Regions from separate parts of the Janibacter sp. CX7 genome, predicted to be linked through region 1. Evidence: predicted binding sites of a transcription regulator. Region 1 holds the regulator's gene; the other holds the start of a gene.

Region 1 (4,189 bases):
CTCGGCGCTGCCCTGCGAGCGGATGCTCTCCTCCACGCGCTGGGCGAGGATGGCGAGCTGGTCCTCGGTGACCGGGCGGCCCTGGCAGGCCTTGCGGACACCGGCGAGCACCTTGGCCCGGCTGAAGGGCTCGGCCGCACCCGAGCGCTTGGTGACGGTCAGGCTGGCGCTCTCCAGGGTGGTGAAGCGCCGGCTGCACTCGGGGCACTGACGGCGGCGCCGGATGGCGCTGCCGTCCTCCGTCGTGCGGCTGTCGATGACCCGGGAGTCGGTGTGACGGCAGAACGGGCAGTGCACGCCGTGCTCCCTTCGCTCGTGCGTCCTGTGGACGGTGCGGTGGACGAGTCTGGGGATGGAACCCCATCACCTGTGGAGAACTGGCCCCATCCTGTGCACTAGATGTGGACGAATGACAACCGTGTAACCACTAGATGTAGTGACCATTAGAACCCTCCGTGAGCCTCGACGCAAGTCCCCCACGTGAACCGTCGACGAACGGCACATCGGCCGCCCCCGCATGCTGCGGAGGCGGCCGATGGCTGGCCCGGGCCGGGTCGAAGGGCCCGGGTGTCAGGGGCGCCTCACGGCGCGGGGATGGTGAGCACCTGGCCCGCGTGGACGTGGCTCGTCGACAGGTCGTTGGTCACCTGGAGGCGGGCGACCGCCTCGCGGGTGGGCAGCTGGGAGAGCTCGGCCTCGGCGATCTGCCCGAGGGTCTGCCCCGGCTCGACGGTCACCTGCTGCGGGGTGGTCGCCGGACCGCCGAAGGCGACCGTGGCGCCGGCGACGCTCGCGACGAGCATGGTGGTCACGGTGATCGCCAGGCGCCCACGACGGGTCAGGCGAAGGGAGGTCGTCGCACGCTCCGGGACGGCGTCGCCGGTGGGCACGGAGACGAGGTGACGCGAGCGCGCGGGGCGCGCCGGGTGCACGTCGATGCGGGCGGGGGCGGCGGTGAGAGCGGTCATGCGGTCCTCCTCGTGGCGGCTCTGTCGAACCGGTGTTCGATAGAACGTCTGTACGATGTCTAGCACGGGTGTTCGAAGGAAATCAACAACACGCTCGAACAGATGTTTGAAATGCCTGTTCGATCGGCCTACTGTCGGTCACAGCGAGAAGTTGACCAGCGACCACCGACAACGGTGTCGCGGCGGACGCACGAAGGGGTCGAGATGGGCGACGAGGACAACATCCACCAGCTCCCGCAGCGGGACACCGGCGACGGGCTGACCGTGCGCCAGCGCAAGGTGCTCGAGGTGATCCGCAATGCCGTCGCCACCCGCGGCTACCCGCCGAGCCTGCGCGAGATCGGCGAGCTCGTGGGCCTCACCTCCCCCAGTTCGGTCGCCCACCAGCTCTCCTCCCTGGAGCGCAAGGGCTACCTGCGTCGCGACCCCAACCGCCCCCGCGCGATCGAGGTCATCTCCCCCGACGACCAGCCCTCCCCGACCGACCCCGGGTCGGTCGCTGACATGGCCGGCATGCGCGGCGGCGCGAGCCCCGACGACGAGCCCGTCGACCCGACCGGCTCCGGCGACGAGCGCCCCGAGGCGAGCTACGTGCCCGTCCTGGGTCAGATCGCCGCCGGCGTCCCGATCACCGCCGAGGAGGTCGTCGACGACGTCTTCCCGCTGCCGAAGCAGATCGTCGGCGAGGGCTCGCTCTTCCTGCTCAAGGTCGTCGGTGACTCGATGATCGACGCCGCGATCTGCGACGGCGACTGGGTCGTCGTGCGGCAGCAGCCGAGCGCGGACAACGGCGACATCGTCGCGGCGATGCTCGACAACGAGGCGACGGTCAAGACCTTCAAGCGCAAGGACGGCCACGTGTGGCTGCTCCCCCACAACCCCGCCTTCGACCCCATCGACGGCGACCACGCGACGATCCTCGGCAAGGTCACCGCGGTGCTGCGGCGTCTCTGACGCCTACCTCCGCGAGGTCGACGAGGGAGCGAAGGGAGTCCCCCAGCTCCCCGTCGACGCGGTGGTCGACGAGGTCGTCGCCGCGGGTGGGACCGCGGGTGATGAGCGAGACCGGGATCCCGCGCTTCGCGGCGTGCCGCACGAAGCGCAGCCCCGACATCACCTGCAGCGAGCTGCCGAGCACGAGCAGGCTCGGCGCCGCGTCGACGAGGTCGAAGCAGTGCTGCACGAGCGGCTTGGCGACCGCTCCGCCGAAGAAGACGACGTCCGGCTTGAGCATGTCGGTCCCGCACCGCTCGCACTCCGGTGCGACGAAGCGCTCGACGTCGACGGTCTCGAGCCGCACGTCGCCGTCCGGCCGGATCTCGTCGCTGTCGACGTCGAAGCCGGGGTTCTGCGCCGCCATCCGGGCATCGAGGGTGGGTCGGTCGATGCGCGCCCCGCAGGTCAGGCAGACGACCTCGACGAGGTTGCCGTGCAGCTCGACGACGTCGCGGGTCCCGGCGGCCTGGTGCAGGCCGTCGACGTTCTGCGTGATGACCGGCCCCACCGCCCCGAGCTCCTGCAGGCGGGTCACGAGACGGTGCGCGGCGTTGGGCCGCGCCGCGTGGAACCGCCGCCACCCGACGAAGCTGCGCGCCCAGTAGCGCTGTCGCGCCGAGCTGCTCCCGACGAACTCCGACAGGTGCATCGGGGTCACTCGCCGCGTCCCGTCCGGGCCCCGGTAGTCGGGGATCCCGCTCTCGGTCGACATGCCGGCCCCGGTGAGCACGAGGGCCGGCCCATGGCGCAGCACCCTCGCGATCTGCTCGACCCGATCGACGTCGTCTGGCATGCCTCGATCCTAGGTCGGCGCGACGACCTACGATGGGCCCCATGATCGACGCCGCTGGGCTGCGCGTGATGCGGGCCATCGCCGATGAGGGCAGCTTCACCGCCGCTGCCCTCGCGCTCGGCTACTCGCAGCCCGCGGTCTCCCAGATGGTCAAGCGCCTCGAGCAGCGCACCGGCACCGTCCTCGTCGAAAAGGTCGGTCGCTCCGTTCGGCTCACCGAGGCCGGCGCCGTCCTCGCCCGCCACGCCACCCCCGTGCTCGCCGCTCTCGACGCCGCCGAGGAGGAGGTCGCCGCGATCGCCGGGCTGCGCTCGGGTCGGGTGCGGCTCATGGCCTTCCCGTCGTCGTCGGTGACGCTCGTCCCCCGCGCCCTGGCGGCGGTCCGCGCCGAGCACCCCGACCTGTCCGTGCAGTTCACCGAGGCCGAGCCGCCGGAGTCGCTCGCGGCCCTGCGGGCCGGCGAGGTCGACCTCGCCGTCGCCTTCTCCTACGACGGCAGCGAACTGGCCCGGGGCGAGGACCTCGAGGGCTTCGTCGTGCACCCGCTGCTCGACGAGGAGGTGCGCGTGGCCCTGCCGCGCCACCACCCGCTCGCCGACCACGAGGTCGTCTCGATGACCGACCTCACCGACGACGAGTGGATCGCCGGCTGCGCCCGCTGCCGGGGCCACCTGCTCAAGATCGCCCACGACGCCGGCTTCGCGCCCAAGGTCGCCTTCGAGACCGAGGACTACGTCGCCGTCCAGGGTTTCGTCGCCGCCGGTCTGGGCGTCGCCCTGATCCCCGACCTCATCCGGGCGGCGACGTCCAACGACGACGTCGTCATCCGCCCCCTCGACCCGCAGACCCGGCGCCGGATCCACGTCGTGACGACGGAGGACCTGCTCAAGGTGCCGGCAGTGGCGACGACGCTCGAGGCGCTGACCGCGGCGGCCGAGACGTCACTGCCGGCGTAGGCACCGTCCAGTCGCGCCACTGCGCGAGGATCTCCTGCGGCCGGTCCGAGGCCACGATCACCACGCCCGGGTAGTCCTCGAGCAGCCGGCGCAGCAGCGCTCTCCCCTGAGTGCCCAGGTCGTCGTCGACGTGCTCCAGCAGGAGCAGCGCCGGCTCGCCGAGCATGGCGCGCGCCAGGTGCAGCCGGGCCCGCTCGTGCCGGGTGAGCGGCTCCCCACCCCGACGAAGGGAGGTCCGCTCCCCCTCGGGGAGAGCAGCCACCCGCTCCGCGAGACCGACTGCCGCCAGGGCCGAAGTGCCCTCCTCCGCCGGGAGGTCGGGTCGGCGGTAGCGCACCGCCCGGGAGATCGGGCCACGCTCGAGCCGGGCCCCGGCCGCAGCATGGCCGATCCGGCGTCGGCGGGTCTTCGGCCCGGTGACGGCGAGGTCCTTGCCGTCGACGCACAGGCTGCCCCCACCCGAGCGGCCGGGCACG
Region 2 (4,189 bases), 230 kb from region 1:
CGCCTCGGGGTGCGGCTGGGCGACGTGCGCCGCATGCTCGAGGAGCGTCAGCTGGTGGCGGTGCGTCGCGGTGAGCGCAAGGTGCTGTCGGTGCCGGTCGACTTCCTCGGTGAGGAGGGGCCGCTGCCGGAGCTCGCGGGGACCTTCACCGTCCTGTCGGACCATGCCTTCGCCGACGACGAGATCGTCGAGTGGATGTTTGCCCACGACGACACGCTGCCCGGTGGGTCGACCCCGATCGCGGCGATCCGCGCCGGCTTCAAGACCGAGGTGCGCCGCCGGGCGATGGAGGAGGCCTAGGCCTCAGGTGGCGCGGGCCGTCGTCGCGTCGACGAGCTCGGCGAGCACCTCGCGGGCCTCGTCGGCGATGCCGGTGGCCTGCTCGAGCGCATCGCGTGCGACCTGTGCGCCCTCGGCGATGTCGCGCTCGACGGCGTCGAGCGCACCCGTGGCGACGATGAGCTCGCGGAAGGCCTCGACCTCGTCGGTGCCCAGGTCCGGCGCGCCGAGCCACTGGTCGACCCGGGTCGCGGTGACGTCGTCGCCACCGGCGAGGGTGTGCGCGATGAGGACGGTGCGCTTGCCCTCGCGCAGGTCGTCGCCGGCGGGCTTGCCGGTGACCTCCGGGTCGCCGAAGACGCCGAGCACGTCGTCGCGCAGCTGGAAGGCCTCGCCGAGCGCCAGGCCGTAGCGGGAGAGGGCGGCGAGGTCGTCGGCGCTCGCGCCGCCGGCGGTCGCACCGATGAGCAGGGGGTGCTCGATGGAGTACTTCGCGCTCTTGTAGCGGATGACCTTGCGGGCCCACTCGATGCGCTCGTCGTCGGCGAGGTCGTGCCACGGGCGCATCGAGGTGACGATGTCGAGGAACTGCCCTCCCATGAGCTGGCCGCGCATCCGCTCGAAGACCGGACGGGCGGCGGCGAGGGCCGCGGTCGGCAGCCCGCTGTCGGCGTAGAGATCGTCGCACCAGCCGAGGCAGAGGTTGCCGGCGAGGATCGCGCCGGCGGTGCCGAAGCGCTCGGGGTCGCCGTGCCAGGCCCGCTCGGCGTGGGAGCGGGCGAGGGCGCGGTGCAGCGCCGGCTGGCCGCGTCGGGTCTCGCTGTCGTCCATGACGTCGTCGTGGATGAGCGCGGCGGCCTGGAAGAGCTCCATCGACGCCGCGAGGGTGATCGCCCCGTCGTCGTCGGGCTGCCCGGCGGCCCGCCAGCCCCAGTAGGCGAAGCCGGCGCGCAGCCGCTTGCCGCCCTGCAGCAGGCTACGGACGGGGGTGGTCAGGTCGACGACGTCGGGCCCGATCTCGGCGAGCTCGCCGCCCCAGCGGTCGAGCTCGGTGTCGATGCGGGCCTGGACGCGCGAGCGCAGGTCGGCGCGGTCCAGCGGGTGCGGCACGGGGGCTCCAGTGACGAAGGGGGCGGGGCGGGTGTCGGTGGTCCGTGGTCGGATCACCGGGTCGCGACCAGCCTACGTCGGGCGGGGTGGCCGGGGTTGACGGGGTGTCGGCACCCCGGGCTACTGTTGTTCGAACAGGTGTTCGAGCAGAAGGAGTGGTCATGGTCAGGCTCGTCGAGGAGGCCATCGAGGTGCGGGTGGGCGACCCGCAGCCGGCGGGTGGCGCAGCCCCCGAGCAGTTCCTGTGGCGGGGGCGGCTCTACCGGGTGACGGAGGTCGTCGACCACTGGCAGGAGCGGCACGCGTGGTGGCGCTCGACCGGTGAGAGGGCGCTCGCGCAGGTCCCGCTCGCCCGTGAGGTGTGGCGGGTGAGCGCCCAGCGGGGCCGCGCGAGCAGCCCGGGCGTCTACGACCTCGGGGTCGACGGCGACGGCACGTCGGGCGGGGCCGGCTGGCTCCTTCTGCGGACCCAGGACTGAGGCGCGATGGCTGCCGTCCCCGTCCTGCACCCCGAGCGCCTCGACGCCGCGCTCGACCTGCTCGCCGCCGCCGGCGAGAGTCTCGCGACCGCGCACATGGCCCGCACCGTCGCCGGGCGCAGCGCCGGCACCAAGCTCGCCGTGCTGCGGGCGGCCGCCGCGGTCCTCACCGTCCGGGGGAGGCCCGCCCCGGCGGAGTCGCCCGGGCACGGCGCCGGTGGGACCACCCGTGGCCCGGTCGACGTGTGGCGCCTGCTGCCGCGGGTCGCGCCCGAGCTGACCGAGTGGGCCGACTTCTTCGCGACCGTCCTGCCCGAGGGCGGCGCCCGCCCCGGCGTCGGGGCGGCCGGGCCGATGAGCGTGCGCGAGGTCGACGACCTGCTGCGCCAGGGCGAGGACTTCGTGCGGATCGCGGCGGGCACCCTCGGGCTGCCCCCGGTCCGGGTCACCGCCGACCTCGTCGCCATCCCCCCGTCGCACGACCTCGAGGACATGCGAAGGGGGGAGGCCGGGTGAGCTTCGCCCACCTGCACGTGGCGTCGGGCTTCTCCCTTCGTCATGGCACGACGACACCGGAGGACCTCGTGGCCCGGGCCGCGGAGCTCGGGCAGCCGGCGCTCGCCCTCACCGACCGCGACGGGCTCTACGGGGCGGTGCGGTTCGTCCGGGCGGCGACCGCCGCAGGCATCGCGCCGGTGCTCGGGGTCGACCTCGCCGTCGACGGCGGGGGCCGGGCCCCGGCAGGTGCCCGACGCACCCCGGTGCGCGGCGGTGCGCAGGTCGACCCGCGCCACCCCCGGGTCACCGTGCTCGCCCGTGGTGCCGGCGCCGGGGTGCCGCACGGGGTCGGCTGGGCACGGCTGTGCCGGCTCGTCAGCGAGGTGCACCTCACGGGGGAGCGCGGCGAGGCCGTGGCGACCGCGGCGATGATCGCCCGGCACGCCGCTTCGCCCGGACCCGACGAGCCCGCGCCGCTCCTCGTCCTGCTCGGCCCGACCTCCGACGTCGGCGCCGCGCTGCTCGCCCGCCGGCCCGACCTCGCCCGCGAGCGGCTGCGCGCCTGGCAGCGGCTGCTGCCGCCGGGCGCCATGGCGATCGAGGTCGTCGACCACGGCGGCCCGCCGGGCACACCGGCCTCGACCGGGCACGCGGCCCACCTGCTCGGGCTCGCCGATGCCTGCGGGGTCCCGGCCGTGCTCACCGCCGCCGTGCGGCACCTGCACCCGCAGGACGCGGCGACCGCCGACGTCCTCGACGCGACCCGCCGCCTCGTCGTCCTCGACACCCGCCACCTCGACCGGGTGACGACGGCCGGGCACCTCGCCGACGACGCGACGATGGCCGCGCGCGCCGAGCGGGTCGCGGCCGTCCTCGGCGGGGGTGCCGGTGGCTTCGCCTGCGCCAGCCCCCGGCAGCGGGCCGCGGCGCTGCTCGAGGAGACGGCCCGCACGGCGATGGCGTGCGCGCTCGACGACCGCCGCGACCTCGGCATCGGCCGGGTGCACCTGCCCGAGGCGCGCGTCCTCGGGCTGCGCCCCGACGAGGACCCGCAGGCGGTGCTCGCGCAGCGCTGCCGGGCGGCCATCGGCGAGCGCTACCCCGACGCGTCGCCGGCGGTGCTGCGGCAGGTGGAGGAGCGTCTGGCCGACGAGCTCGACGTCGTCGAGGCGCTGGGCTACCCGACCTACTTCCTCACCGTCGCCGAGGTCGTCGACATCATCACCGGCGCGGGGGTGCGGGTCGCCGCCCGTGGCTCCGGCGCCGGCAGCCTGGTCAACCACCTGCTCGGCATCAGCGCGATCGACCCGATCCGGCACGACCTGCTCATGGAGCGCTTCTGCTCGCCGCTGCGGGCCGAGCTGCCCGACATCGACATCGACGTCGAGTCGGCCCGCCGCACCGAGATGTATGAGCTGATCCTGCAGCGCTTCGGCCGCGACCGGGTGACGTGCGTGTCGATGATGGACACCTACAAGGCGCGGCACGCGATCCGCGACGTCGGCGCCGCGCTCGGCGTGCCGCCGGCCGAGGTCGACGAGATCGCCAAGGCCTTCCCGCACATCCGGGCCAAGGACGTGCGTTCGGCGATGGCCGAGCTGCCCGAGCTGCGCACCCGCAGCCTCGACGGCGGGCGCCTCACGACGCTCTTCGACCTCGTCGAGCGGCTCGACGGGCTGCCCCGGCACATCGCCCTGCACCCGTGCGGGGTGGTCCTGTCCGACGGCGGGCTGCTCGACCGCACCCCGGTCGAGTCGAGCTGGCTGGGCTTCCCGATGAGCCAGTTCGACAAGGACGACGTCGAGGCGCTCGGGCTGCTCAAG

Evidence for each region. The regulator LexA, encoded in region 1, represses DNA repair genes until DNA is damaged. The targets are predictions, from matches to a motif close to TCGAACANNTGTTCGA.
Region 2: NMQ01_RS06760 (DUF6504 family protein) is a predicted target of LexA. The motif match lies at 1,520-1,535, and genes of this name have one in related genera.

Annotation. Positions count from the first base shown of each region.
Region 1 is NZ_CP101464.1:1,145,726-1,149,914, reverse strand. It holds gene nrdR (transcriptional regulator NrdR) at 1-297, opposite strand, end outside; gene NMQ01_RS05645 (LysM peptidoglycan-binding domain-containing protein) at 582-968, opposite strand; gene lexA (transcriptional repressor LexA) at 1,173-1,922, shown strand; gene NMQ01_RS05635 (NAD-dependent protein deacetylase) at 1,897-2,757, opposite strand; gene NMQ01_RS05630 (LysR family transcriptional regulator) at 2,799-3,713, shown strand; gene NMQ01_RS05625 (ABC transporter ATP-binding protein) at 3,643-4,189, opposite strand, start outside.
Region 2 is NZ_CP101464.1:1,379,599-1,383,787, forward strand. It holds gene NMQ01_RS06750 (Rv2175c family DNA-binding protein) at 1-300, shown strand, start outside; gene NMQ01_RS06755 (polyprenyl synthetase family protein) at 304-1,389, opposite strand; gene NMQ01_RS06760 (DUF6504 family protein) at 1,551-1,868, shown strand; gene NMQ01_RS06765 (SAV_6107 family HEPN domain-containing protein) at 1,875-2,384, shown strand; gene NMQ01_RS06770 (DNA polymerase III subunit alpha) at 2,381-4,189, shown strand, end outside.